Regions from separate parts of the Salmonella sp. HY31 genome, predicted to be linked through region 3. Evidence: predicted binding sites of a transcription regulator. Region 3 holds the regulator's gene; each other region holds the start of a gene.

Region 1 (7,658 bases), 200 kb from region 3:
GGTATACGTGGGAGGTAATCCACTAACAGAGCAACGTTATCTCCTTGTGCTACATTTACGACAATCGGGGTGCCGCAAAAAAGCAAACGTTTAGCTCCACGTATACAAAACGGGTGGCAAAAAAGGCAAACGATTATCCAGCGATCATAAACGCTTTTTCAACTGAACTTTGCCGCTTTTTATGCTTTTCTGCTTAGTATGCTCAATAAATCGCCACACTATGCGCAATCGTTATCGTCACTGCGCAATCCAGCAACAATTTTTCGCATCGCTGTTAGCAAATACGTTGCGCAATCTGCTCACAAAAACGTCATTATCCACCGGGGATGGTAAACGGACCGCCCTGCTGAATCGCTCGCTGCCAGGCAGGACGCCTTTCTACCCGCGCTTTCCATGCGTTGATATGGTCGAGATGAGCGATCCCGCCCCGGGCAAGCAGCGCAAATAGCGGGAAGCTCATCTGGATATCCGCCATACTCAACTGCTCCCCGGCAAACCAGGGGTGATTTGCCAGATGCCCGTCAATAAAGCGCGCATGGGTTTCCAGTTGCGGATTGAGGTACGCTTTTTGCGCACCCTGACCGATGACGCCGCCCAACGTTCGCAGGCCCAATGGCACCGGCGGTTTACCCAGAGAGGTAAAGAGCAGTCTCATCAATAGCAAGGGCATGAGTGAACCTTCAGCGTAATGTAGCCAGAATCGATAGTGTTGTTTCCCCTGCGCATCCGCAGGTTTAAAGCGCCCGATACTGTCGTAAGTTTCCTGCAAATATTCCAGGATGGCGCCCGATTCCGCAATAACCATACCGTGATCTTCGATAACCGGAGACTTGCCCAGCGGATGCACTTTTTTCAATGCCGGCGGCGCCAGCATTGTCTTTTCACGTTGGTAACGCACAATCTGGTAAGGCAACGCCAGTTCTTCCAGCGCCCAGAGGATGCGCTGCGAACGAGACTGATTTAAATGGTGCACCGTTAGCATGACTGTCTCCTGTAAGGTATGCCAACTAACTATAGAAAATGATGGCAGTTGCCGTAAAAATTTCGGCTAAAAAATCAACATTTCGCTGGCGAACAGGGAGCCGTCGCTTACACTTACAGTATCAACACAAACCGGAACCTCCACCACGTGCTCGATATGAGGGGTGTTGACGTCGGGGGAAACCCTCCTGTAATCAGCGGGATAGAGTGAAAGACAAAGACCGGAAACAAACTAAAGCGCCCTTAGCGGCGCTTTAGTTTTAGGTGAATTCTGCCCGATGGCCGGATGCGTGTTAATCATCTTCAAGCAGGCGGGCGCCCGTCCCGTGTTCGCCAAGCCTGTCGCCTGGATTTCTCAGCGGACAGTCGCTACGCGATAAACAGCCGCAGCCGATACAACCGTCCAGCTCATCGCGCAACGCCACCAGCGTATGGATACGTCGGTCTAACTCTTCACGCCACTGCGAGGAGAGCTGCTTCCACTCTTTTGCACTCAACGTATGTCCTTCCGGCAAGATACCGAACGCGTCACCGATAGTTGCCAGCGGAATACCTATACGCTGGGCGATCTTGATAATCGCAACATAACGCAACACGTCACGCTTGTATCGCCGCTGGTTGCCGCTATTACGGATACTGGTAATTAGCCCTTTGCTTTCATAGAAGTGCAGGGCGGACACTGCAACACCACTACGTTTCGCGACTTCCCCCGGCGTAAGTAAGGCTTTTAAACGGGGAGATTTTTTTTCCATAAATCGCTTTACCTCAAGTTAACTTGAGGAATTATACTCGCCCGCAGACAAAACGACGAATCGAATACTGTTTAAGAGGCAGCAATATGTCGCATCAGCAGATAATTCAGACCCTTATCGAATGGATTGATGAACATATCGACCAACCGCTAAACATTGAGGTGGTGGCAAAAAAATCGGGTTACTCCAAGTGGTATTTGCAGCGGATGTTCCGTACGGTAACGCATCAAACCTTAGGCGAGTATATTCGCCAGCGCCGTCTCCTGTTAGCAGCCGTAGAACTACGGACGACTGAGCGCCCGATTTTTGATATCGCGATGGACCTGGGCTATGTATCGCAACAAACCTTCTCGCGTGTATTCCGCCGCGAGTTCGATCGCACTCCCAGCGATTACCGTCACCGCCTGTAGGACGCCTGCCCGCGTATCGTCAGAGGCGCGGGCGGTTGTTGTAGCCAGACGATGAATTCCTGCGGCGGTAACGCTTTCGCAAAGTGCCATCCCTGACAATACTGAACGCCGCGTTTTAGCAACCAGCTAACCTGTTCAGCCGTTTCAACCCCTTCAGCAATGATTTTTAGCCGCAAACTTTGTGCCATTTCAATAATATGTTCCACAATCAAATGGCTGGCGCTATTAGTGGTTAGCGTGTCGACAAAAGATTTATCAATTTTTAAAAGGTCGACATTTAATGAGTACAGGTTATGCAAGTTCGAATAGCCAGTACCAAAGTCATCAATTGCCACCTCGTATCCCGCCTGGCGAAACGCCTGAATAATCGGCGTCATTTTAGGCACATCAATAAATCCGCGCTCGGTCACTTCAACCTTTATCTGTTGCGCAAGCACTGAATGCTGACGCGTTTTTTCATGAATCATCACAATTAACCGGGAAGAGAGAAAATCGGCGGCAGAGAGATTGATAGAGACATAAAGATGCGGGTGCGCAGCCAGAAAACAACCTAAATCATTAAATACCTCTTCGACGACATAATCGGTGATCTGCTCAATCATCCCCTCTTTTTCCGCCAGTGGAATAAATTCGCCAGGGCTCATCACCGGACCGTTATATCCCGGCCAACGCAATAGCGCTTCGGCGCCTACACACAACCCGTTTCGGATATCAATGATCGGCTGATAATGAAGGCAAAGCTGATGCCTGGTCATGGCCCGTTGCAGCAATCGGCGCGGTGAGTGATATGCCTGTCGGGATCGTGACCACATGAATAAGATAATAATGCTACAGATGATCCCTAACGGTAGCGTTAATGTAAGCTGATGAAAGAGGTTCTGGTAAAAACGCTCCTTTGAGGTTGAAACAATTGCGGCAACCGGTCGTTTTGCTGATTTAACCAGAGTATAAAAACGTTCACCCTGTTGGAACACAGGTTCACTTCGTCGCACCAAAGGTAATAGCTGAGCGGCCTGCGCCAGTTCACTCAGGGAGAAAAAGGTATTGGTCACCGTATCATACATTCCCCAGGCCAACGCCGGATCGTCTGACATCACCTCGCTATAAGATAATGGATTGATAACCACAACATAGTTTCCCCGCTGCATATACGTCATTTTATAACCGTTAAAAAAAGGCGTATCACGATAGTAATAAATAGCGATGTCAGGCTTTCGCTCATAGTCAGCGCGGGGAATAAAATAAGGGTTTGTTGGCGTCATAACCGTAGAGCATAGAAAACGCTGGCCTTCAGCATAAATCAACTCATTAATGTACAAACGACCGCGGATAATATTCAGCATTCGCTGTTGATGGGCTGGTGTACAGGCTTGTCCCTGATATTGTTCAGCAGCATCGCGGGCTAAATCCGCTTGCAGGATAACCAGCTCCGTTTTATCTAATACCCACTGTGCAAATGAATGTAATTGATTTCTGGTTTCAGAGACTGCCCGGCTATGAGCAAACCATAACGCCAGCAATACAGGAAGTAACACCACAATGATCTTTTCGAGAAATTTCAACACCTTGCGTCGCGTGCTTTGACTCATTTTCAGCCTATTTCCCTGCATTATTTATGACTATTATTGGCAAAACAAGATGTGATCCAAACGGAGGTTTACGGTGCATGAATCTATCAATATTAGCAACAGACTTTTGCCGGTCAACATTTACTATTAATGGATATGCGCAATCTTTATCGCATAACAGGCAGGAAGCCAAATATTTTTGATAATATCAGAATGATGCTCAGGTAAACGGCCGGCTATAAATTTTTATCCATTTCTTTTGATAAATAACTTGATATTTTTATCAGGTCTACATTTCACGGAAAAAATAAAAGAGTAGTAATAATACATCTTTTACTTTCGGACGGTTTCTCTATGGACGCTCAGAAACCACACAAAAAAGATGGTTATAAAACGCACAAAAAATACATTGTCGATCTGGTGGACAATCAACATTATGTGATACAGTTCACAAAAATAATGAAACAGAAATAATGTTTCATTCGATGTTGATGTGACGTCCGTTGATAGCCAGAATGTCCCACGCTTCCCGGGAGCAACGCCGCGCTGTCCTGGACAAAGGTCTATTCAGAGGAAATGTTTCATGACTGCCATAACCACTGGTGTCGTTCTTCTCCGTTGGCAACTGTTGAGCGCAGTGCTCATGTTTTTAGCCAGCACGCTCAATATTCGTTTCCGTAGATCAGATTATATTGGTCTGGCGGTGATCAGTAGCGGTCTGGGCGTAGTATCCGCCTGCTGGTTTGCCACAGGTTTACTCGGTATCACCATGATGGATCTCGCCGCAATTTGGCATAACATTGAAGCCGTTATGCTCGAAACGATGAGCCATACCCCACCAGAATGGCCAATGGTGCTGACCTGAGGTGCTATCGCTTCCCGGTGAAGTCGGCCCGGGAGGGTTTTCAACGCCTCCCTTTGCTTTCGATGATGCGCTCCCTGGAGGCATCATCGAAAGCGATCTATCCTAAATCCCCACGCTTTATTTATATCAAAATCTTATGTTTCGCTTTGACTGTAACGTAATAATAATGATAAGGAACACTATAAAATATCAATAATAGCCCTATATTATATGTTATTGTGCCACCCCCCTTTTTTTTACTTTTAGTTCACAGCAGTTGTCCTATATTATAACACCATGTATTTTTATGGTGAGCCTCAAACAGTCTGTTCATTCGGCATTTTTGACAATATTACAGGAGTGATCTAAACCGTTATTTTTACCATCCCGGTTTTGAGACTCCAAATATTTTCCCTAACGAATCCAGAGAAGATCCCGGATAATAATTATAGAATCGAAAACTACTCGTTGTGCCGTACACGTACATATTTTAAAAATCAATTGACTATTGTTTTTTAATTGACAGGGCGTACTGCAATATTAAAGAGGATAAAAAATAGTAAGTACCTAATATTAACTCAATTAAAGATGGCGCTGGGCTAATAGTGTTGGCGAAATAGAGGCAAAAAACTTAAAATGAAAGTCAAAGCGAATAAAAATATCCATTCTGCTACCAGCAGTCATACTCTCAAGGTGGGTCTGACCGCGAATTCTACTGGATACACAAGATCCAATAAAATAGTTGTTGTTGGCCCCAGTGAAGCGGAAGTAACCGGTATAATAGCATTATTACAACACGATGGCTTTCAGGTATGTCAGGGAAAAGGGGTTAAGTTGGATGCTGACGATTTACTTATCGTCACTTTGAGCACCGTTCCGCTACTAGGTTGGTGGAGACATCTGGAATACCTTCATATGTTAAAACGTAAAGGGAAATATCAGATGCTGGCTATTATTCCAACTGCTTTGAAAGAAATCATGTTACGTCAGAGTATCTGCCCAATAATTGAGGGAGGAGGAACGCTGGCCCAACTACATAATGCTTTACTCGCAGCAGCAGAAACATGGAAAAAAGGAATCCTCCCAAGAATAAACCGAGGCAAAAGCACTCCAGACCGCAAGTTAACGGCAGGGCAAGCCCGTGCAATATATAAACTTCTTGAAGGGAAATATATTGATAGTAAAACTCAATATAGCCAACGTTATCTAGCCCTTGAACGTCTTGGCTTTTCTGGAACAGCGCAATTTTCATTATTTACAGCAGGAATTGGTAACGTAATTCAACATCAAAATTTTATTTTTTAAAATATATCACGGTCAGTGCGATATAAATTTACCACATAATAGCAAATATAAAGTGTTATTATTGTTATCACCCATTACAATATATCAACTATACAGAATGATATGATTTTTCCTTTATATGAATCAGATAAAACATTGGGTTAGCAATTGTATTTTTATGACTAAAATATACATACCATCACATCAGCCCATCTGGTAATAATAGTTTAATAGGCTTATCCTTGTAAGGCATTATAAACAATATAATTGTATACGCTTATGAAGATTAATATTTTGATAATATATAAAACTCTATAAATGTTCTCTATTACGTGGTAAGCATAGATACTCCATGCGCTCAGGCCAGATTCATTAAAGAACACAATATCAATTCAAAAATTAGATTTTTGTCTGACTATGCAGAACAGCGTTTTATGAGTAACACCAGACTTCGTATTATTGAGATAAATATATCCGCTCGGGCGGTAATAGAATACGATGAAAATAATAATATTTATATCAGTTTATAAATATACACTTAATTGTAGAATTAGTGTAAATCAGACTTATCCCTCATTAAGAAAAAATAGTGGTGTTTATGCTGCTTGTTACCCACTAAATTTTCCATAGGTTATCTGGTTTGCACACCCCAGCTATTTCTCATATTTCAAAGGATATCTGACGACTTAATATATTAGGCTGAACGGTAATTAATTCTCACTTATACAATTATACTCCCACTCGATACACACCTGCATGTAAATAATATAATTGTAAATTTCATGGACTTACAATGAAAGATATGTCATAGATGGAAAGTTATATTCGCTCACCTAAAAATATAGTCGATGATGCCACTAGTGGTATTGAATAGCACCTCAAAATAATATTTTTGCAGATTTTTAGATGTCTATATTTTATATTTTTATGTCTTTCTCTCTCTTTTCACGTTAAAAATAAGCGGTGTAAAATGCAATTTGTTATTTTAATGTGTAATATTTTAAAATAATCTAACCTGCAAAATCAGATTGTGTCAATATTAAATTCAGTAAATGATAAAATAATATAATTAGCACACTTATTAAAAACGTACACCATCACAATAAAAGCACTGAGATTTATAATTTATATAATTCTTCATTATTTCCTATATCATCCACAATATTTATTGTTGACACTCCGCTAAATGAATGTAAGAAGAGAATAAGATGTCTAAACAAAATGAGCATTTTGTAAAACAAGTTTCAACAGGTATTTTTGACAATAAGATGACAAACCTTGAAATATCGTTGCCTTTTTGTTTTTTCTTATACACTAAGGATAGACCTTTTTATATGTCTTTCAGTGGTGACATATTAAAAATCAATAAAGGACAGGCAATTTTTATAAAAAAGTCTGTTCCTTTCTCTGTATTGTTAAATTGGGGAAAAATGGAAAATGGACTTGTTCGCAATGATATTGTGTCGTTAAAAATACCTCAACAAGCAATAATAGAGTATAATCGACACTATATTTATAAAGATCAAAATGAACCAAGGGCTTGGGCATCCAATGATTATATCATAATCAACTTTTCACATGAGCAAACTAAGGATTACACATTAATTAATGCATTAATAGAAAGTTTCCCCGTCACAGCAACTGGTGAAATATTATATGATCATGTCGATGAAGCAAAGTACATGCTAATATTATCTTTAATCAAGCAAAAAAATGCGGCATTAGAAGATATGATTTTATCTTACTCTTCCTTAACAACTTCGGAGAAAGTAGCCAGCTTAATAATGAGCGATTATAGCAAAAATTGGAAAAGTAAAGA
Region 2 (7,658 bases), 2.2 Mb from region 3:
GCCATGTCATCTACACGAGCGTCGTTGTTACCAAACTGCGGGTATTCGCCTTCGATTTCGAAGTCGATAGCCAGACCATCTTCGTCACGAATCGGTTTAACTTTCGCATATTTGATGGCAGACAGGGAGTCAGCAGCAACGGACAGACCTGCGATACCACACGCCATGGTACGGATAACGTCACGGTCGTGCAGCGCCATCAGAGAGGCTTCGTAGCTGTACTTGTCGTGCATGTAGTGGATAACGTTCAGCGCAGTGACGTACTGTTTAGCCAGCCAGTCCATGAAGTGATCCATACGTTCCATCACTTCGTCGAAGTTCAGAACGTCGCCTTTGATCGGCTCGGATTTCGGACCCACCTGCATTTTCAGTTTTTCATCAACGCCGCCGTTGATAGCGTACAGCATGGTTTTCGCCAGGTTTGCACGCGCGCCGAAGAACTGCATTTGTTTACCAACGATCATCGGGCTTACGCAGCACGCGATAGCGTAGTCATCGTTGTTGAAGTCCGGACGCATCAAGTCATCGTTCTCATACTGCAGAGAAGAGGTGTCGATGGATACTTTAGCGGCGAATTTCTTGAAGTTCAGCGGCAGTTTTTCAGACCACAGTACAGTGATGTTCGGCTCCGGAGACGGCCCCATAGTGTACAGGGTGTTCAGGAAGCGGAAGCTGTTTTTGGTGACCAGAGTACGACCGTCAACGCCCATACCACCGATAGATTCGGTTGCCCAAATTGGGTCGCCGGAGAACAGTTCATCGTATTCAGGGGTACGCAGGAAGCGAACCATACGCAGTTTCATGACCAGGTGGTCAATCATTTCCTGAGCGTCTTGCTCGGTGATTTTGCCTGCTTTCAGGTCACGTTCGATATACGCATCCAGGAAGGTGGATACGCGACCGAAGGACATTGCCGCGCCGTTCTGAGATTTAACCGCAGCCAGGTAGCCAAAGTAAGTCCACTGGATCGCTTCCTGAGCGTTAGTCGCCGGACCAGAGATATCGCAGCCGTATTTAGCCGCCATTTCTTTGATCTGACCCAGAGCACGGTGCTGTTCAGCGATTTCTTCACGCAGACGGATAGTCGCTTCCAGATTTACGCCGTTTTCCAGATCGGATTGCAGAGACGTAAACTGCGCGAATTTGTCTTTCATCAGGTAGTCGATACCGTACAGCGCTACGCGGCGGTAGTCACCGATGATACGACCACGGCCATACGCATCCGGCAGACCGGTCAGAACGCCGGATTTACGGCAACGCAGGATGTCCGGAGTATAAACGTCGAATACGCCCTGGTTGTGGGTCTTACGGTATTCAGTGAAGATTTTTTTGATAGTCGGGTCCAGCTCGCGATTGTACGCTTTGCAGGAACCTTCAACCATTTTGATGCCGCCGAACGGGATAATCGCACGTTTCAGCGGAGCTTCAGTTTGCAGACCAACAATTTTTTCCAACGCTTTGTTGATGTAACCAGCGTCGTGAGAAGTGATGGTAGAAGCAACAGAGGTGTCAAAGTCAACAGGCGCATGAGTGCGGTTTTCCTGTTTAACGCCTTCCATTACGCTGTCCCACAGAGTGGTAGTGGCTTCAGTAGCGCCAGCGAGGAAGGATTCGTCACCCTCATAGGGAGTGTAGTTTTTCTGGATGAAGTCACGGACGTTTACTTCATTCTGCCAGTCACCTTTGGTAAAACCTTCCCAGGCTGTGGCTAACTTTTCATTAAGCTCGGACATGTAACACCTACCTTCTTAAGTGGATTTTTTATTTACTGCGTATAGCGAACATCACGATTAATGATGATCGTTACCACGCAGGTAAATGACCCAGTATGTCAACCCAACCAGCAAACCGCCGCCGATAATGTTACCGATCGTGACCGGAATCAGGTTATCAGTGATGAAGCTCATCACGGTCAGGTGAGAAAAACTTTCCGGAGATGAACCGACCGCGGTCCAAAACTCCGGTGTAGCGAAATCGCGTATTACAATACCCATAGGGATCATAAACATGTTTGCGATACTGTGCTCAAAACCGCTGGCGACAAACATGGCGACGGGCAGTACCATGATGAACGCTTTGTCCATCAGGCTGCGACCTGAATAGCTCATCCACACGGCCAGACAAACCATCAGGTTCGCCAGAATACCGAGGCAGACAGCTTCAATAAAAGTGTGGTGCATTTTGTGGTCGGCGGTTTGCAGGACGTTCAGTCCCCACTGACCGTTGGCAGTCATATACTCGCCGGAAAGCCACATCAGTAACACGAAAAGCAGAGCGCCAATCAGGTTACCAAAATAGACGTTTAACCAGTTTTTAGCCAGTTGCCCCCAGGTGATGCGACCGCTGGCTTTAGCCACAACGATCAGAACGGTGGAGGTGAAAAGATCAGCGCCGCAGATAACACAGAGAATCAGTCCCAAAGAGAAACAGATACCCCCGATAAGTTTTGCCATGCCATAAGGCATCGCGCCAGTACCGGTTGTCGCAGTAATATAAAAAACAAAGGCAATTGAAATGAATACACCGGCGGTAATCGCCAGATAGAAAGTCTTAAGCGGATGTTTCGTTGCTTTATAGACGCCTGCTTCTTCAGCCACTTTGGCCATTGCTGCAGGGAGTAAAAGGTCAAAAGGGTTGTCAGCTTTCACACTAACTCTCTCTTTATTAAGTCGGCGACGAGATACTAACAAAGCATTATAGATGAGAATTTGATATAGATCATATCTCGCCTGGCTTATAGGCCCGTAAGACGCATGGTTTTTATGCAATTACGGTGTAACTTTTTGATTATCCAAATAAAAATAAATTTTAAAAATTATAATGTGAGTTGAATCTTTTCCCTAATCCTCCTGTTACACGGTTAATTAAAATGGAGTAATCAACAAATAAAGTAACATCACTATGTTAATTAATTTAATATTAACTACCAATATTTAACCTTGTTATTACATTTTTGCCGCCTATCGAAAATAAATATTACGGGGGCCCGAAAGCGCCCCGTAATATAACGCAGCCGATAGTGTAAACCTACCCTAAGACACTCATATGGCCTTATTTTAACCAGTATGCTGCTTTCGCGCGCTGTAATTTATCATAAGCTTTTAACAAGGACTGATGGGCCGGGAACGTTTGCAGATCGTGGTCGACAGTCGGTAGTCCGTAAAAAGCCGCTTCACCGCTAAGCGCGGCGCTGGCGGCTTCTACAGCCTCTGCGCCATACATTTTTATAAAAGCATTGAGATATTGCAGCGGCTGACGCGAGTCTTCTTGCGACAGTAACAGTAACGTTTGCAGGCAACGGTAATAGTTCGCGCGTGTCGGACTAAAGATCGACGAATTGAACTCCATCGTCCATTCTGTCCAGATCAGCGCCTGCTCCAAATCGCCGCCCGCTAACGCCAGCATTGCTTTTAATTCGCCGACACGCAGTGTATGCCAACCATTGTCCGCTCCGGTCGCCAGACCCAGCAGTTCACGCACGCGGGTGAAATCGTCAAAACCTTCTTCATCCAATTGTTCAATCAGATTGAGATAGTCGTCTTTATTCCAGGCGCTACCGGGCAGCGAAAGCAGAATCTCACGAAGATGGCTACCCATATTGTTGTTGGCCAGCCACAGATCTTCGGCAGGATAAATATCAGACATTCCCGGTACGATAATACGACAGGCGTACACGCCGAGATGCTCGTAATCGGCAATGTAAACTTCTTTATCTTCAGCAGCGAAGATGGCCATCAGCGTGGCGAACTCTTCTTCGGTAGTGCCGGAGAAACTCCAGTCCGCGAACGGGTAATCGGCGTCCTGTTTGAACAGATCCCAGGAGATCAGGCCGCTGGAGTCGATGAAGTGGGTCTCCAGATTAGTGTGCTCCGCGACTTCTTCATCATCGAACGTTGGCGGGGTGAAGACATCAAGATCTTTCAGACCGCGTCCCTGGAGTAGCTCGGTCACTGTACGTTCCAGCGCAACGCCAAAGTCAGGATGCGCGCCAAAAGAAGCAAAGCAGGTACCGTTAGCCGGGTTGAACAGCACGACGCAGATAACCGGATACTGACCGCCCAGCGAGCCGTCATAGGCGAAAATCGGGAAACCCTCGGCTTCCAGCGTGGCGATTGATTCCATTACCGCCGGATAACGCGCCATCACCTCTGCAGGAATCTCCGGCAGACTGATGCTTTCCGCAATAATACGATTCTTCACATAGCGCTCGAAGACCTCCGACAGTCCCTGAACGCGGGCTTCATTACACGTATTGCCGGCAGACATCCCGTTAGAGACGTACAGGTTGCCGATGATATTCATCGGAATATACACGGTCTGGTTATCGGACTGACGGGTAAATGGCAGGCCGCAGACGCCGCGTGCTTCATTGCCGGACTGAAGATCAATCAACTGACTTCCGGTGAGTTCATTTTCCGGATCGTAAAACGCGCGCAAACGGGCATCAAGCAGGCCTTCCGGCACGTCGTCATTTTCAGTCAGCGGGAACCACTTTTCGTTCGGGTAATGCACGAACGGCCCGTTGGCGACCGTTTCACCAAGCCAGAAATCAGCAAAAAAGTAGTTGGTTGACAGACGCTCGAAGTATTCGCCCAGCGCCGAGGCCAGCGCCGCTTTTTTGGTCGCGCCTTTTCCGTTGGTAAAGCATAACGCGCACTCTTTATCGCGAATATGCACTGACCAGACGTTTGGCACCGGGTTCAGCCAGGAGGCCTCTTCGATGTGAAAGCCGAGGTCGAGTAACTTTTGCTGGAAGCGGGCGATGGAGTCTTCCAGCGCGGCGTCTTTGCCGGGAATAAATGTTTGCGTCATGAAAATCACTTTTGTCGTACGGAAAGCGCGCAATGATACGGGTTTTATGTGACGGGCGCTATCTCGCCGGGACATCGGCGGAAATAAAAGTATTGGCTATGCTTTTACACAGGAATTCACAGGAAGAGCATAAAAAATGAAGGCATTTGATTTGCAACGAATGGCGCTGGATAACGTGCCGATAGCATTTTTGGGGGAAGTGGCGCTACGTAGCTTTTACACCTTTGTCCTGGTCTTTCTCTTCTTAAAGGTGACAGGACGACGCGGCGTGCGGCAAATGTCGCTTTTTGAAGTGTTGATCATTTTGACATTGGGATCTGCGGCAGGCGACGTCGCGTTTTATGATGATGTTCCGATGCTTCCCGTTCTGGTGGTATTCATCACCCTGGCGCTGCTCTATCGTCTGGTCATGTGGCTGATGGCGCATAGTGAAAAGTTGGAGGATCTACTGGAAGGTAAGTCAGTGGTCGTTGTTGAAGACGGCGAACTGGCGTGGGAAAAACTGCAACGCTCGAATATGACAGAGTTTGAATTTTTTATGGAGCTTCGTTTGAATGGCGTTGAACAACTGGGGCAGATCAGGCTGGCCATCCTTGAGACGAATGGTCAAATTAGCGTCTATTTCTTTGAAGATAAAGACGTGAAGCCGGGATTAAGCATTCTTCCTGAACACTGTACGCCACGCTTTACGGTGGTGCCGGAGGCTGGCGATTATGCCTGTGTACGTTGCAGTGAAGTGGTACGAATGACCGTCGGAGAAAAACAATTATGTCCGCGCTGCGCAAATCCAGAATGGACGAAGGCAAGCCGGGCTAAACGCGTTGTTTAACAGCGAAAATATCGGATTTATACGGTTAATCCGGAAGATTCTGTTGTGTGACGTACGCCGCATTTCCCCCGCGTATTGTTTTACCCATTGCGGCGCGTGTCACTGAATGATAAAACCGATATCCACATGAATAACGTTTGCCTGATGTCTGTCAGGCAGGCAACAATGCAGCGTGGTGAGGGGAAATGGCTCAGGTCTTTAATTTTAGTTCAGGTCCGGCGATGCTACCGGCGGAAGTACTTAAACTGGCGCAACAGGAACTGCGTGACTGGCACGATCTTGGTACGTCGGTAATGGAAATTAGCCATCGAGGCAAAGAATTTATCCAGGTTGCTGAGGAGGCGGAGCAGGATTTTCGCGATCTCCTTAATATCCCCTCCAACTATAAAGTTTTATTTTGTCACGGCGGCGGTCGCGGGCAGTTTGCTGGTGTGCCGCTAAATCTGCTGGGCGATAAAACCACGGCGGATTATGTCGATGCCGGTTACTGGGCGGCGAGCGCCATCAAAGAAGCCAAAAAATACTGTGCGCCGCAGATTATCGACGCCAAAATCACCGTTGACGGCAAACGTGCCGTGAAACCGATGCGCGAGTGGCAGCTTTCCGATAATGCCGCTTATTTACACTATTGCCCGAATGAGACCATTGACGGCATCGCCATTGATGAAACGCCTGATTTTGGCCCGGAGGTGGTCGTCACGGCGGATTTCTCTTCTACCATCCTTTCTGCGCCGCTGGACGTCTCTCGCTATGGCGTGATTTATGCTGGCGCGCAGAAGAATATCGGTCCGGCAGGGCTGACGCTGGTTATCGTCCGGGAGGATCTGTTAGGCAAGGCGCATGAGAGCTGCCCGTCTATCCTCGACTACACCGTCCTGAATGATAACGACTCGATGTTTAATACGCCGCCGACTTTCGCCTGGTATCTTTCCGGTCTGGTGTTCAAATGGTTGAAAGCGCAGGGCGGCGTGGCGGCGATGCACAAAATTAATCAGCAAAAAGCGGAACTGCTGTACGGTGTGATTGATAACAGCGATTTCTACCGTAACGATGTCGCGCAAGCCAATCGTTCGCGGATGAATGTTCCGTTCCAGTTAGCGGACAACGCGCTGGACAAGGTATTTCTGGAAGAGTCTTTCGCCGCCGGTCTCCACGCGTTGAAAGGGCACCGTGTCGTCGGCGGTATGCGTGCCTCTATCTATAACGCCATGCCGATTGAAGGGGTGAAAGCCCTGACCGATTTCATGATCGATTTTGAGCGTCGCCACGGCTAATTCGTTTCTTTTTTCATCCCCACGGTCAGTCTGTGGGGTTTTTATTTCTGTTTTTTGAGAGTTGAGTTTCATGGAATCCCTGACGTTACAACCTATCGCGCGGGTCGATGGCGCCATTAATTTACCTGGCTCCAAAAGTGTTTCAAACCGTGCTTTGCTCCTGGCGGCTTTAGCTTGCGGTAAAACCGTTCTGACGAATCTGCTGGATAGCGATGACGTCCGCCATATGCTCAATGCCCTGAGCGCGCTGGGGATTGATTATACTCTTTCTGCCGATCGCACCCGCTGTGACATCATCGGTAATGGCGGTGCATTGCGCGCGCCAGGCGATCTGGAACTGTTTCTCGGTAATGCCGGAACCGCGATGCGTCCGTTAGCGGCAGCGCTATGCCTGGGTCAAAATGAGACAGTGTTAACCGGCGAACCGCGCATGAAAGAGCGTCCGATAGGCCATCTGGTCGATGCGCTGCGTCAGGGCGGGGCGAATATTGATTACCTGGAACAGGAAAATTATCCGCCCCTGCGTCTGCGCGGCGGTTTTACCGGCGGCGACGTTGAGGTTGACGGTAGCGTTTCCAGCCAGTTCCTTACCGCGCTGCTGATGACCGCGCCGCTGGCGCCTAAAGACACAGTGATCCGTATTAAAGGCGAACTGGTATCAAAACCTTACATCGACATCACGTTAAATTTAATGAAAACCTTTGGCGTGGAGATAGCGAACCATCGCTACCAACAATTTGTCG
Region 3 (7,658 bases):
ATGAAGTGCAGTGCGGGATGGGGCGCACCGGAGACCTGTTTGCCTATATGCACTACGGCGTCACGCCGGATATCCTCACCAGCGCCAAAGCGTTAGGCGGCGGTTTTCCGGTGAGCGCCATGCTGACCACGCAGGAGATTGCCTCGGCCTTCCATGTCGGTTCGCACGGTTCAACCTATGGCGGCAATCCGCTGGCCTGTGCGGTGGCTGGCGCGGCATTCGATATCATTAATACGCCAGAGGTACTAGAAGGCATTCACACTAAGCGGCAACAGTTTGTGCAACATTTGCAGGCGATTGACGAACAATTTGACATTTTCAGCGATATTCGCGGCATGGGGCTGCTGATTGGCGCGGAACTGAAGCCGAAGTATAAAGGTCGGGCGCGCGATTTTCTGTACGCAGGCGCAGAGGCCGGGGTGATGGTGCTCAATGCCGGACCAGACGTGATGCGTTTTGCCCCGTCGCTGGTGGTGGAAGAGGCGGATATCAATGAAGGAATGCAGCGCTTTGCGCAGGCGATAGGGAAAGTGGTTGCCTGATGGCGGATTGCCGGATAAGCGTAGCGCATCCGGCAGTCGATCTAACCTTTTGTATCCCGTAGCCGCTTACTCAGCCAGATACCGTGATGCGGACGCTGACGCCAGGCCATCGACGAAATGGTGTGCATGGTGTTCAGATGGCCGATGATGCGCTGTAAATGTTGTTCCAGAGTGCTCAATAAGCCATGTGACGGCATGTCCGGCGACTCCAGAATGTTGACGTCGCCGGAACCGCCTGGCCTGTCGTACTCCAGGCGCTGCTGGCAGCGCTGAATCGCAATCTCGCAAGATTCCAGATAGCGCTGCGCCAGATCCGGCGTCAGCATGGTGTGTTCCCGCGCCAGCGTCGTCATGGCGTTGATATGCTCGACAATAAACTGGCTGTGCGTGACCCACAGTTTCATATCCGACAGATAGTGGGTATTGAATCCGGGTTCCTGCATTGCCTGATTTAACGAGTTGAATAGCGTGTTATGCGCCTGGTTGACCCGCATTCTTTGATAAGCGAGCGGGGTGGCCTGCGGATCGTTACTGAGGATCAGTCGGATAGCTTCTTGATCGGCTTCCAGCGCATCATGGGCGTTTTTACGTAATAGCCCGCTTTGCCATTGCGGCCACAGCCAAACCATGCCGCCAAAGGCAATTAAACAGCCAATAAGCGTATCGATCAGCCTCGGCACAATAAACTGCTCTCCGTTTAACGTCAGTAACTGGATGGTGTATACCGCCGTCACCGTAAAGCCGACCGTCGCCCAGCCGTAGTTTTTACGAATAATCAGATAACTTGCCAGCGTTAGTACCAGCATGACCGCCAGCGTAATGCTTTCGGGAATATGTAAGTGCAGCGTGACGCCGGCAATCACCAGGCCGACCAGCGTTCCGACCGAACGGTGCAGAATACGTACGCGCGTCGCGCCATAGCCGTTTTGGGTGACAAACAGCACCGTCATGAGGATCCAGTACGGTTTGGGCAGGTGCAACGCGCTGCCCATCAGACTGGCGATACTCATCATTACGCTAATGCGTCCGGCGTTGCGTAGCGCCGGCGATTTAAGCGACACATAATTTTTCAGCGCCGGGAGTAGTGGCAGGCGACGCTGTTTATCGGCCATCAGGTCGCGGGCGTAAAGCGGTCGCTGAGTACGCAGCACGCGGGCGATTCGGCTGAAGTGCCAATAGCAGAACTGGCCTACCGGGTTTTCAGGATGTTGATTGGCAATCTTCTCCAGCGCGCCAATCTGTTTTTCCATAGAGAAGCGCGTCGGCAGACGATGATAAAGGATGTCATCCGCCAGCACGCGCAGGCGAGCGGCGACCGTTTGCGCATTCCAGCGAATTACCTCTTCCGCATGGCTGCGTTCTACCAGTTTCTGTACCTCTTCCGGCTGATGCAGGCTGACGGAGATGTGTTCCTGCAAATCCATCGCTTCCTGAAAAGCCCGCAGTAGGCGCTTGTAATCATTATTGTTGTGCGCCGAAAGCATATGCATCTGTTGGTAACACTGGGTAATGAGATCGACCGCTTTTTGCTGGCGTATCAGCAGGGGAGGCAGCGCTTTTTCCGGATCGATATGTTGGGTGAGCAGGCTGTATTTCGCTTCGCAGTAATCGGCCAGTTCACGATATAACAAACTCAATGACTCGCGCAGCGGCTGTTCGCGCCATAGCCAGAACCAAAACCAGTTAAACACGCCGTACCATAGGGTGCCCAGCGCATAAATAAGCAGCGGCTCCCAGACGGGCATGTATCCCGCAAGGCTCAGGGTAAATATGGCGGCAATCAGCGACGCTGGCAGTAGCCGCGCATGAAGTGGGCTAATTTCCGCCGTCACGCCAAGCACCAGCGTGAGCCCGGTCAGGATCAACGGCAGGGGGACGGATTCCGCCAGCAGGAGTTGCGTTGCCAGACTGCATCCGGCGAACAGCGACGCGCCGATGATCAGGCGTTTAAAAAAGCGTTTGTGCGGTGTATCCAGACCTGCAATGTTGCAGCAGGCGGGAACGAGAGAGAAAAGTAATCCCAGGTGTAGCTGGCCTATCAATAAACCGACAGCCACAGGCAGGCACAGCACCAGCGTTTGCCGTAGTGCGTAATTAATCTCTGGGTGATAAATCAGTCTTCGCCACATCGATGCAAACAAAAATGGCGCATGATAAAACGCGCCATTCTGACGGGATTAACGGGTGCCGTAGACGACGATGGTCTTGCCATGCGCGGAGATCAGGTTTTGATCTTCCAGCATCTTCAAAATACGACCAACGGTTTCGCGGGAGCAGCCGACGATCTGGCCAATTTCCTGACGGGTGATTTTGATCTGCATCCCATCCGGGTGCGTCATGGCATCGGGCTGTTTCGCCAGATTCAGCAGCGTCTGAGCGATACGCCCGGTGACGTCGAGGAAGGCGAGGTTACCTACTTTTTCAGACGTGACTTGTAAGCGACGAGCCATCTGGGAAGAGAGGCGCATCAGAATATCCGGGTTTACCTGGATTAATTGGCGAAATTTTTTGTAGGAAATTTCAGCGACCTCACATGCGGTTTTCGCACGTACCCAGGCGCTGCGTTCCTGGCCTTCTTCAAACAGGCCCAATTCACCAATAAAATCACCCTGATTCAGATAAGAAAGAATCATTTCTTTCCCTTCCTCATCTTTGATCAGCACTGCCACGGAGCCTTTAACGATGTAGTACAGCGTTTCTGCTTTTTCACCCTGGTGAATCAGCGTGCTCTTTGACGGGTACTTATGAATGTGGCAATGAGACAAGAACCATTCAAGAGTCGGGTCTGTTTGCGGTTTGCCAAGCACCATGCGCGGTTATCCTCTGTTATAAGCTGTCTCCAGAGCCAGAAAACGGCACTGTCTCTGGGGTTGCAAAAATATGCTTCCCGCTACCTGGGAAGAGGGCTACGAAAATAGACTGTAGCCTGTAATGTGATGTCCTCTGCATACATGCAGTACGTCAATGTATTACTGTAGCATCTTGTCTGTTTTAGCATAGCTTTCGCCGTGTGTCTCCTGGTGTCTCGCTTCAGCATGACCCAAGTCGCCTTCCATTGCGAGTTTTGTTGTATGCGCGTAATCTTTCAGGAAAATTGAAACATTGGAGTTACGAAATATGCAAGCGCGTGTAAAGTGGGTTGAAGGACTCACGTTCCTCGGAGAGTCTTCCTCCGGCCACCAGATTTTAATGGATGGCAACTCCGGTGACAAAGCGCCGAGTCCGATGGAGATGGTATTAATGGCGGCTGGCGGATGTAGCGCTATTGATGTGGTATCGATCCTACAAAAGGGGCGTCAGAATGTCACCAACTGCGAAGTGAAGCTGACATCCGAGCGCCGGGAAGACGCGCCGCGCCTGTTTACGCACATTAATTTGCATTTTATGGTTACCGGCAGCGATCTGAAAGAGGCTGCCGTCGCGCGCGCTGTTGATCTCTCTGCGGAAAAATATTGCTCGGTGGCGCTAATGCTGGAAAAAGCGGTCCATATTACCCATTCGTATGAAGTGATTGCGGCGTGATTATCATTATCTGATGGCGGCTTCGCCTTATCGGACCTACCAGTTTTTATCCCGTAGGCCCGATAAGCGTAGCGCCATCGGGCGTTTCAACGCGGTTATTCGATTTTTTTGCCTTCCATTAATCGCTGTACCAACGGCAACATAATCAGCTCCATCGCCAGTCCCATTTTGCCGCCCGGCACCACTAATGTATTAATGTGAGAAATGAACGAGCCCTGGAGCATCGCCAGTAGCCAGGGAAAATCGATCCCTTCCAGGTTGCGGAAATGGATCACCACAAAACTCTCATCCAGCGACGGAATGCCCTTTGCGGCGAACGGATTGGAGGTGTCGACGGTCGGCACGCGCTGGAAGTTAATATGGGTACGGGAGAACTGCGGCGTAATGTAATTGATGTAGTCGTCCATGGAGCGCACCACGGAATCCATCACTGCTTCACGGGAGTGTCCACGTTCGCCGGTGTCACGAATCAGTTTCTGAATCCATTCGAGGTTGACGATAGGCACCACGCCAACCAACAGATCAACATGACGCGCGACATCATGTTGCGGCGTGACGACGCCGCCGTGCAGTCCTTCATAAAACAGCACATCGGTCGGCTCGGGAAGCGGCTGCCAGGGTGTAAACGTGCCGGGAACCTGATTCCACGGTACGGCTTCATCATAGGTATGCAGATATTTACGTGACTGGCCTTTACCCGTCTGCCCGTACTCAATGAAAGTGTGTTCCAGCAGGCTGAAGTCATTGGCTTCAGGCCCGAAATAGCTGATATGCCGCCCGGCGTCGCGCGCTTTGCGGATCGCCATGTCCATTTCCGGGCGGGTATAACGATGAAAACTGTCGCCTTCCACCTCGGCGGCGTGCAGATTTAACTGCGCGAAAATTTTACGAAACGCGAGGCTGGTGGTGGTGGTCCCCGCGCCACTTGACCCTGTTACTGCTATCACCGGATGTTTGGCTGACATGGCAACTCCATGATTAAGCTTTAATAATAATGTATTGCCGTCAAAGGCGTTTTATTCGCGAAACTGTTTTTTCGGCATAATATTGACCGTTTCATGTAATTCAGACCATACCAGAACGGCCTCGCCGGATTGCAGTTGACGTTTTACGTCCGCGACTTTTTGTTCAAGCGAACGTTCATGTTCACCATAATCGGTGCCTTCGCGCAACACAAAGCTTTCGAGCAGGTTGTCCAGCGTGTCGGGGGAGAGCCCCTGCCAGGGAATGATCATGATGACGCCTCCAGATACGTTGTCAGCCAGTCAGGAATTCGGCGTTCCAGCCACATTTCAGGGCGCAGCGGCGTACCGCCGATAAATCCTACGTGTCCGCCATGCTCAGTTAACTGATACTCCACGTGTGGGGGCAGATCTTCCGCTTTAGGGATCACATGATGATCCATAAACGGATCGTCTTTGGCATGAATAATCAGCGTCGGTTTAGCAATCTGGTTAAGCAACGGCATGGCGCTACACTGACGATAGTAGTCGATGGCGTCGGCAAAGCCATGAATTTTCGCGGTGATCAGGTCGTCAAACTCGCGGATACGGCGCATTGATTTGAGTTGCCCCAGATTCACCGGCAGCGACCCGGGATACGCCGCCAGCTTGCGTGACGCATTCGCTTTTAACAGATTGAGCAAATAACGCTGATAGACGCGGGAAAACCCTTTATCCATGTGGTAGCTACAGGCTTCGAGAACAAAGGGCGCAGAAACAATCACCGCCGCCTCGATGGGGATATTGCGGCCTTCTTTCGCCAGCAGGCACGCCAGCATATTACCGCCGAGCGAATAGCCCACGGCGGCTGTCGGAACGGTGCCGAACTCCCGCTGTAGCCAGCGTAAAAACCAGGCGCCATCCTCCGTTTCGCCGGAGTGGTAAATTCGATTCAGACGGTTTGGCTCACCGCTACAGCCGCGAAAGTGCATCACTACGCCCAGCCATCCGCGCTTTTGCGCCGCCTCAATCAGTCCGTGGGCATAGGGGCTGTTCAGGCTGCCTTCCAGGCCGTGAAAGACCACCAGCCGCGGTTTATGCTTTGCCTGTTGCGGCTTTTCGCTCCATGCCAGATCGACAAAATCGCCGTCCGGTAATTCCAGCCGCTGCCAGTAGGCGTTGAACTTCACTTTGCGGCGGATTAAACGCGGCAGCATAGTCTGTAAATGGCGATTACGAATGCCGCGCATGGGAATAAATTCATGCGAGTCATTGACAGGCGGGGTCATTTCTGTAGACGTGATCTCAACCATAGCACCAGAACAATTGATAATTGGAAACAATACTATACCGCGCATAAGGTTCACAGATTAATCAATATGTGATTTTACGTTCAATAAATCACCCGGCGAAATAAGAATTGCGCCTCATTTCGCCAGGGGGGGGGGCGGTATTCACTGCGCGCGCAATACCCTGCAGAAATAGTGTGAACCCCTGCATCAGCCGAATTAATCGTGGTAGTGTGGCAGTACGATGGTTATGTGACTCAAGGAGAAGGCATGTCGAAGACACTTTTACAGATCCACTTTAACTTTAGCGGCCCTTTTGGCGAGGAGATGACTCAGCAACTGAACGGACTGGCGGAGTCCATCAATGAGGAGCCGGGCTTTATCTGGAAAATCTGGACAGAAAGCGAGAAAAACCAGCAAGCTGGCGGCATTTATCTGTTTGAATCCGAAGAAACGGCGCAGGCTTATATTAAAAAACACACTGCACGTCTGAAAAATCTTGGTGTTGATGAGGTGACGTTTAAATTATTTGGCGTGAACGACGCGCTGACGAAAATAAATCACGGCAACCTCTGCCGATAAATCATATAACGCAGGCTTCCCATCCCGGCCAGCCTGCGAACTACGTCCGTTCCCAGCCATTGGCCCCCTTCAAACCTATACCAATAACACCGCGTCGTTCGGCATGCTGCTGTCTGGCGTGATCGTCATCACAAATTGTTACTTCAATTATTACTCTCAGGCTAATGATTTTTACCTGCGCTTAATTGATGATTTTCTCACCAAAGCTCAGACTCTTTTCAGTGTTAAGCCAATCAAACTGATTGCTGAATCAGGAGGTTAATAATGTTATCTGGACAAACGCCAGCACGCGTCTGGAACACGCGCCGCAACGAAAAACAGCGCCGTCTGGCTTCCGTTCCGGTGCAGGGTAAGGTACTGCCTACCGCAGACCTGACCGCGATGCTGGAAAAACTGATCGCGCCGGGTGACCGCGTGGTATTAGAAGGGAATAACCAAAAGCAGGCGGATTTCCTGTCCCGTATGCTGGCGGAAGTCAATCCGCAGAAAGTACACGACCTGCACATGATTATGCCAAGCGTCGGGCGTAGCGAGCATCTGGATATCTTTGAAAAAGGCATCGCCCGCAAGCTGGATTTCTCCTTCTCCGGCACCCAAAGCCTGCGCATCTCGCAGCTACTGGAAGATGGCCAGTTGGAAATCGGCGCCATCCACACTTACATCGAACTGTACTCCCGTCTGTACGTCGACCTGGCCCCGAATGTGGCGCTGATTGCTGGTTACAAAGCTGACCGCAAAGGAAACCTCTACACCGGGCCGAGTACCGAAGATACTCCGGCGCT
Region 4 (7,658 bases), 680 kb from region 3:
TCGTAGGTCATCGGCGTTGCCTGGCCCCCGGCGGGTAAACGCCCCTGCCACAACTTTTCCCCGTTGCTCATGTTATAAGCGCGCAGGTAGTTGTCGGCGGTCGCGGCGATAAACAGCACGTTACCGGCGGTTGAGATTGGCCCGCCCAGCATTGGCATCCCCATGTTGAACGGCACCGGAACCGGCATCGGGAACGGCATACTGTCGCGCGGCGTCCCTATACGTTTCTTCCACACGATTTCATTGGTTTTCAGATCCAACGCGGAAATATAGCCCCAGGCCGGCTGTTTACACGGCAGGCCAAACGGCGAAAGGAACGGATTCAGCGTGACGCCGAACGGTACGCCGTACTGTGGCTGAATACCTGCTTCTGTACCGGTACCTTTCGCGTCTTTCGGCGGTTCCATTGGATTGCCAGGGCCGCGTGGGATCAGCTTCGATACAAACGGCAGCGCCATCGGGTTAGCGATAGCGACCTGACGGTCTGGATCGACGGAAATACCGCCCCATTCAAACATCCCCAGGTTGCCAGGGAATACCAATGTCCCCTGCTCGGACGGCGGGGTGAAGATACCTTCATAGCGCAACTGGTGGAACATAACGCGGCACACCAGTTGGTCGAACATGGTCGCGCCCCACATATCCGCGCCGGAGAGATCTTTTTTCGGGCGGAAGGTTAAATCAGAGAACGGCTGAGTTTTGGCGACGTAATCGCCTTTTGCCGCGCCCTGCGGGACCGGTTTTTCCGGGGCGGGCACGACCAGTTTGCCATTACGTCTGTCCAGTACAAAGATATTACCGGTTTTCGCTGGCGCATAGATAACCGGAACGGTTGTACCATCAACGGTAATATCCGCCAGCGTCGGCTGTGCCGGCAGGTCCATATCCCACAGATCGTGATGGACGGTCTGATAACTCCAGGCCAGTTTCCCGGTGGTGGCATTCAGCGCCAGGATGGAGCTGGCATAACGTTCCTGCTCCGGCGTGCGGTTACCGCCCCAGATATCCGGCGTGGTCACGCCCATTGGCAGATAGACCAGATCCAGTTTCGCATCATAGGCGGCAGGCGCCCACGAGTTCGGCGAGTTAAAGGTAAAAGAGTGCTCATCGGCTGGAATCGCGTTCGGATCTTTCGCCCCCGGATCGAAGGCCCACAGTAGTTTACCGGTATTCACATCAAAACCACGGATAACGCCGGACGTTTCTCGGGTAGAGAAGTTATCCGTGACCGAACCGGCAATGACAATCGTTTTATCGGTGATAATCGGCGGCGACGTCGGTTCATACAGTCCCGGCGTGGTGTCCGGCATATTGGTTTGCAGATTCAGGACGCCTTTGTTGGCGAAGGTTTCACACAGCTTGCCGGTTTCGGCATTCACCGCGAAAAGGCGACCGTCATTGACCGGGAGGATAATGCGGCGCGGACAGTCGGCGATGACCTCCGGCGAGGCGGTATCCGCTTTGGCCTCATGATAAGAGACGCCGCGGCAGGTGACATGCTGGAAGGACTCATTGGTCTTCAACTGGGGATCAAAGTGCCACTTCTCTTTACCGCTGGAGGCATCCAGCGCGAACAGTCGCTGGTGAGCTGTACACAGGTAGAGCGTATCGCCGACTTTAATCGGGGTCACTTCGTTGGTGATTTCGCCCGGATCGTTTGGTTGTTTCAGATCGCCGGTGCGGAAGACCCACGCTTCTTTCAGGTGGTGAACGTTATCCGCAGTGATCTGTTTCAGCGGCGAATAGCGTTGGCCTTCCTGATTACGTCCATAGGCCGGCCAGTCTTCGTCGGCGATCGGCGAGCTTGTTGCAGCGGGTGTGGCGTCGGCGCGAAGCGTACCGTTGATCTCCTGCGGGTCGTTGAAGCCAGCCCAGGTCAGAATGCCGCCGCTAATCAGCAGCGCCACGACCAGCGCTGCCACTGCGCCGCTGGAAGGAACCACCAACCGATGCCAGACAAACGGCAATATTAGCCAGATGCCGAAAAACACCAGGATATCGCTACGCGGCGTGAGCGCCCAGAAGTCGAACCCGACTTCCCACACGCCCCAAATCATTGTCGCCAGCAGCAGGGCGGCATACAGCCACAGCGCGACGCGTTTACTGCGCCATAGCAACCCGGCTACGACCAGCATCACGAGGCCCGCGATGGGGTAGTACCAGGAACCGCCAATAGTAACCAGCCAGACACCTCCGATAAGAAGATACAGCCCACAAAGCGCTGCAAAGAGGGCCGTCAGCGTCACGAGTAATCGTGGCGATCGTGCGTTATTTTCTGCCATAAAAAGACACCATCCCAATTGTTAATTTTTTAGTAGCAATTAAGTATAGGAATTAACATGTGTGATCGTCCTCACAAAATGAGCTTTCTTATCAAATGCCGCGAATGAATACGTTTGCTGGTATACTGCGTGCCTTGCGCGTCAATGCGGCGTTATTATCAACCGGCATTGAGTGATTTGTTTTTAAATCATATGGTTATAAATATGAAACATACTGTTGAAGTCATGATCCCCGAAGCGGAGATCAAAGCACGTATTGCCGAACTGGGTCGTCAGATTACCGAACGTTATAAAGACAGCGGCAGTGAAATGGTGCTGGTTGGTCTGTTGCGTGGCTCATTTATGTTTATGGCGGACCTGTGCCGTGAAGTTCAGGTTCCTCATGAAGTCGATTTTATGACCGCCTCCAGTTATGGTAGCGGCATGTCCACCACCCGCGACGTGAAAATCCTCAAAGATCTGGATGAGGATATTCGCGGTAAAGATGTGCTGATTGTCGAGGACATTATTGATTCCGGTAATACGCTGTCGAAAGTCCGTGAAATCCTGGGCCTGCGCGAGCCGAAATCGCTGGCGATTTGTACGCTGCTGGATAAACCGTCTCGCCGTGAAGTCGATGTCCCGGTGGAATTTATCGGCTTCTCTATCCCCGATGAGTTCGTCGTGGGGTACGGTATTGATTACGCCCAGCGTTATCGCCATCTACCGTATGTCGGTAAAGTGGTGCTGCTGGACGAGTAAGAGCAGAAATGCCGGATGGCGTCGCTAAAGCGACTTATCCGGCCTATAGCTAATGGCTTATTGGTGGGTAATGTATTTCAGGCTTAGGGCCGAAATACCCTTATGATAGCCGTTCTCCAGCGTTTCTCTGTTGGTGGCGGTGACGTCAAGATCGCGCAGCAGGCCGTCATTGATACTGTACGCCCAGCCGTGAATGGTCACATTCTGCCCGCGTTTCCACGCTGACTGCATAATAGTGGAATGCCCCAGGTTATAGACCTGTTCCATGACGTTCAATTCGTAGAGCGCGTCCAGACGTCGCTCTTCGGGCATTTTTCCCAACAGCGAGCTATGTTTAAGCCAGATGTCGCGGATATGCAGCAGCCAGTTATTAATCAAGCCCAGCTCAGGATTTTCTACCGCAGCCTTGATACCGCCGCAACCGGAGTGGCCGCAAATGATAATATGCTCAACTTCCAGAACATCTACCGCATACTGAACCACGGAGAGACAGTTCAGATCGGTGTGAATAACCAGGTTAGCCACATTACGGTGAACAAACAATTCGCCCGGTTCAAGCCCGGTTAAACGTTCAGCAGGAACGCGGCTGTCGGAACATCCAATCCATAGAAAGCGCGGTTTTTGCGCTTGCGCCAGTTTCTCAAAAAATCCGGGGTCCTCTTCCACCAGCATTTTTGACCATAGTGCATTGTTGCTGATGAGTGTATCTATGTCTTTCATGGAAGTTAACGACCTGTAACCAAATAAGTGCGTTGGGCTAATATAGGGCAACTCCGTAATTATTTAAACCATATATAAAGTGTAAGAACGTAAAGTAAGTGAGAATTTATGACCATTGCGCTGGAACTTCAACAACTTAAAAAAACCTATCCCGGCGGCGTTCAGGCGCTGCGCGGCATAGATTTGCAGGTCGAAGCGGGGGATTTTTACGCGCTTCTGGGACCAAATGGAGCAGGGAAATCGACCACCATCGGTATTATCAGCTCATTGGTTAATAAAACGTCCGGGCGCGTTAACGTTTTTGGTTACGACCTGGAAAAAGACGTGGTTAACGCCAAGCGACAGCTTGGGCTGGTGCCACAGGAGTTTAACTTTAACCCGTTTGAAACGGTGCAACAGATCGTAGTGAATCAAGCCGGTTATTACGGCGTGGAACATAAAGAGGCGGTTTTACGTAGCGAAAAGTATTTAAAACAGCTCGATCTGTGGGAAAAACGTAATGAACGCGCGCGGATGCTTTCCGGTGGGATGAAACGCCGCCTGATGATTGCCCGCGCACTGATGCATGAGCCTAAACTATTGATTCTCGACGAGCCGACGGCGGGCGTCGATATCGAATTGCGCCGCTCGATGTGGGGGTTTCTGAAAGATTTAAACGCCAAAGGCACCACGATTATTCTTACTACCCACTATCTGGAAGAGGCGGAAATGTTGTGCCGCAATATCGGTATTATTCAGCACGGCGAGCTGGTGGAAAATACCTCCATGAAAAATCTGCTTTCAAAGCTGAAATCGGAGACGTTTATTCTGGATTTAGCGCCAAAAAGCCCGCTACCTAAGCTTGCGGGTTATCAATATCGTCTGGTAGATACCTCGACTCTGGAGGTTGAAGTGTTACGCGAGCAGGGGGTTAACAGCGTCTTTAGCCAACTGAGCGAGCAGGGGGTTCAGGTATTAAGTATGCGTAATAAAGCCAACCGTCTGGAAGAACTGTTTGTGTCGCTGGTGCATGAAAAACAAGGAGATCGCGCATGATGCAGCTTTACTGGGTTGCCCTTAAAAGCATCTGGGCGAAAGAGATCCATCGCTTTATGCGGATCTGGGTGCAAACGCTGGTGCCGCCTGTCATCACCATGACACTCTATTTTATTATTTTCGGCAACCTGATCGGTTCGCGCATCGGCGAAATGCATGGTTTTAGCTATATGCAATTTATTGTGCCGGGCCTGATTATGATGGCGGTCATTACCAACTCCTACGCCAATGTAGCGTCATCATTTTTTAGCGCCAAGTTTCAGCGCAATATTGAGGAACTGCTGGTTGCGCCGGTACCAACGCACGTGATCATCGCCGGATTTGTCGGCGGCGGCGTGGCGCGTGGGCTGTGCGTGGGGATTCTGGTGACGGCGATTTCGCTCTTTTTCGTGCCTTTCCAGGTGCATTCCTGGGTATTTGTCGCGCTAACGCTGATTCTGACCGCGATTCTGTTCTCGCTGGCCGGACTGCTGAACGCCGTGTTTGCGAAAACCTTTGACGATATCAGCCTGATCCCGACCTTTGTGCTGACGCCGCTGACCTACCTCGGCGGGGTATTTTACTCGCTGACGCTGCTGCCACCGTTCTGGCAAGGGTTGTCGCACCTGAACCCGATCGTCTACATGATAAGCGGCTTCCGTTATGGTTTCCTCGGTATCCATGATGTGCCGCTGGTGACGACATTTGGCGTACTGGTGATCTTTATAGCCGCTTTCTACCTGCTGTGCTGGTCGCTGATCCAGCGCGGACGCGGTTTGCGTAGCTGATACGATTCTCCTCTTCTCCTGGCGGGAAGAGGAGACTTTTGACGGCTGTCATCATTCCTGATTGGTAACCCTGATAAACTACTTGTCTGCTAAGGAGGTAGGCTATGTTAGGTTGGGTGATTACCTGCCATGACGATCGCGCACAGGATATGCTTGATCGCCTGGAGAGAAAAAATGGTCCGCTGGCGCAATGCCGGGCGGTCAATTTTTGGCGCGGCCTGAGCTCAAACATGCTGAGCCGCATGATGTGTGATGCCCTCCATGCCACCGACTCTGGTGAAGGCGTGATATTTTTAACCGACATTTCCGGCGCGGCGCCTTATCGTGTAGCGTCGCTGATGAGCCATAAACATTCTCAATGTGAAGTTATTTCAGGTGTCAGCTATTCATTGATAGAGGAAATGCTTCCTTTGCGAGAGTCGATGAGCAGTTCAGCATTTCGCGACCAGATTGTCGCGCTTGGCGCGCCGGATGTAACCAGTCTCTGGCATCAGCAGCAGAAAAATCCGCCTTTTGTATTGCTGCATGATTTGTATGAGTTTTGATCAATACCATTGACGACGCTTTTGCTACAATAACGGCGTTTTTTCGCCTCGGTTATGATATATGGTTATGCGCGTTGTTCTTATCTTGCTGTTCTTTTTCTCCGGCAATGTGTTGGCTGCCTTGCCCGCTCGTTATATGCAAACGACGAAAGACGCCGCCATCTGGTCGCAGATTGGCGATAAAATGGTGACCGTGGGAAATATCCGTGCCGGACAAATTCTTTCCGTAACGCCCATAGCGGCTGACTATTATGCCTTTAAATTCGGCTTTGGCGTGGGGTTTATCGATAAAGGCCATCTGGAGTCCGTGCAGGGGAAACAAAAGGTGGAAGATGGCCTGGGCGATCTTAACAAGCCTCTCAGCAATCAGAATCTGGTGACCTGGAAAGACACGCCGGTGTATAACGCGCCGGACATCAGTAGCGCCCCGTTTGGCGTACTGGTGGATAATTTGCGTTACCCCATTATTAGCAAGCTGAAAGGCCGGCTACATCAAACCTGGTATCAGATCCGTATTGGCGACAGGCTGGCTTATGTCAGCGCCCTGGATGCCCAGGAAGACAACGGCATTCCTATTTTGACCTATCATCACATCTTACGCGATGAAGAGAATACCCGTTTTCGCCATACGTCCACCACGACTTCGGTTCGCGCATTCAGCAACCAAATGACCTGGCTTCGCGATCGCGGCTATGCCACGTTGACGATGTACCAACTGGAGGATTACATCCATAACCGCGCTAATTTCCCGGCACGCGCGGTGGCTATCACCTTTGACGATGGCCTTAAATCGGTGAGTCGCTATGCGTATCCGGTGTTAAAGCAGTACGGTATGAAAGCGACAGCGTTTATTATCTCATCGCGTATTAAGCGCCATCCGCAAAAATGGAATCCTAAGTCGTTGCAATTTATGAGCGTGTCCGAATTGCGCGAGATAAGCGATGTTTTTGATTTTCAGTCGCATACCCACTTTTTACACCGGGTAGACGGGCATCGGCGTCCGATTTTATATAGCCGCAGCTACCATAATATTCTGTTTGATTTTGAACGCTCGCGGCGGGCGCTCGCACAGTTTACTCCGCACGTATTTTATCTTTCTTATCCCTTTGGCGGCTATAACGCGACCGCGATCAAAGCGGCAAAAGATGCCGGGTTTCATATGGCGGTAACGACGGTGAAAGGGAAGGTGAAGCCGGGGGATAATCCGTTCTTATTAAAACGTCTGTATATTTTAAGAACGGATTCGCTGGAAACGATGTCGCGGCTGATCAGCAACCAGCCGCAGGGATAGCGTAATCAGGCAACCTGAACCGGAATGGCTTTCGCTGTACGCTTCATTTCGTTATCGCCTTCGAAGTAGGCGACGTTTGGGCGCCAGGTGCGCGCTTCTTCATCGCTCATGGTGACAAAGCTGGCGATAATGACAATATCGCCAACAGCGGCGCAATGTGCCGCTGCGCCGTTGACGGAGATAATTTTAGAGCCTCGCTCCGCCGCAATCGCATAGGTTGAGAAGCGCTTACCATTAGATACATTCCAGATATCAATGGCTTCGTTTTCCAGAATTC

What was found. The regulator CRP, encoded in region 3, controls carbon source genes, mostly activating them, when cyclic AMP is high. The targets are predictions, from matches to a motif close to ATGTGANNNNNNTCACAT.
Region 1: a site for CRP is predicted at 4,148-4,165, ahead of ACE15A_RS02750 (YjcB family protein). Genes of this name have one in related genera too.
Region 2: a site for CRP is predicted at 5,687-5,704, ahead of serC (3-phosphoserine/phosphohydroxythreonine transaminase). Genes of this name have one in related genera too.
Region 4: a site for CRP is predicted at 2,342-2,359, ahead of hpt (hypoxanthine phosphoribosyltransferase). Genes of this name have one in related genera too.

Annotation. Positions count from the first base shown of each region.
Region 1 is NZ_CP170479.1:580,973-588,630, forward strand. It holds gene ACE15A_RS02730 (glutathione S-transferase family protein) at 314-982, opposite strand; gene soxR (redox-sensitive transcriptional activator SoxR) at 1,275-1,733, opposite strand; gene soxS (superoxide response transcriptional regulator SoxS) at 1,820-2,143, shown strand; gene ACE15A_RS02745 (EAL domain-containing protein) at 2,131-3,732, opposite strand; gene ACE15A_RS02750 (YjcB family protein) at 4,295-4,576, shown strand; gene ACE15A_RS02755 (hypothetical protein) at 5,192-5,860, shown strand; gene ACE15A_RS02760 (helix-turn-helix transcriptional regulator) at 7,048-7,658, shown strand, end outside.
Region 2 is NZ_CP170479.1:3,045,184-3,052,841, reverse strand. It holds gene pflB (formate C-acetyltransferase) at 1-1,733, opposite strand, end outside; gene focA (formate transporter FocA) at 1,791-2,648, opposite strand; gene ycaO (30S ribosomal protein S12 methylthiotransferase accessory factor YcaO) at 3,052-4,812, opposite strand; gene ACE15A_RS14505 (DUF421 domain-containing protein) at 4,949-5,641, shown strand; gene serC (3-phosphoserine/phosphohydroxythreonine transaminase) at 5,827-6,915, shown strand; gene aroA (3-phosphoshikimate 1-carboxyvinyltransferase) at 6,986-7,658, shown strand, end outside.
Region 3 is NZ_CP170479.1:377,700-385,357, forward strand. It holds gene ACE15A_RS01685 (aspartate aminotransferase family protein) at 1-542, shown strand, start outside; gene ACE15A_RS01690 (YccS/YhfK family putative transporter) at 584-2,671, opposite strand; gene crp (cAMP-activated global transcriptional regulator CRP) at 2,720-3,352, opposite strand; gene ACE15A_RS01700 (OsmC family protein) at 3,660-4,064, shown strand; gene ACE15A_RS01705 (phosphoribulokinase) at 4,160-5,029, opposite strand; gene ACE15A_RS01710 (YheU family protein) at 5,081-5,299, opposite strand; gene ACE15A_RS01715 (hydrolase) at 5,296-6,363, opposite strand; gene ACE15A_RS01720 (monooxygenase) at 6,565-6,876, shown strand; gene mdcA (malonate decarboxylase subunit alpha) at 7,141-7,658, shown strand, end outside.
Region 4 is NZ_CP170479.1:1,059,918-1,067,575, forward strand. It holds gene ACE15A_RS04920 (glucose/quinate/shikimate family membrane-bound PQQ-dependent dehydrogenase) at 1-2,282, opposite strand, end outside; gene hpt (hypoxanthine phosphoribosyltransferase) at 2,487-3,023, shown strand; gene can (carbonate dehydratase) at 3,081-3,743, opposite strand; gene ACE15A_RS04935 (ABC transporter ATP-binding protein) at 3,852-4,778, shown strand; gene ACE15A_RS04940 (ABC transporter permease) at 4,775-5,545, shown strand; gene ACE15A_RS04945 (PTS sugar transporter subunit IIA) at 5,650-6,090, shown strand; gene ACE15A_RS04950 (polysaccharide deacetylase family protein) at 6,152-7,381, shown strand; gene panD (aspartate 1-decarboxylase) at 7,387-7,658, opposite strand, start outside.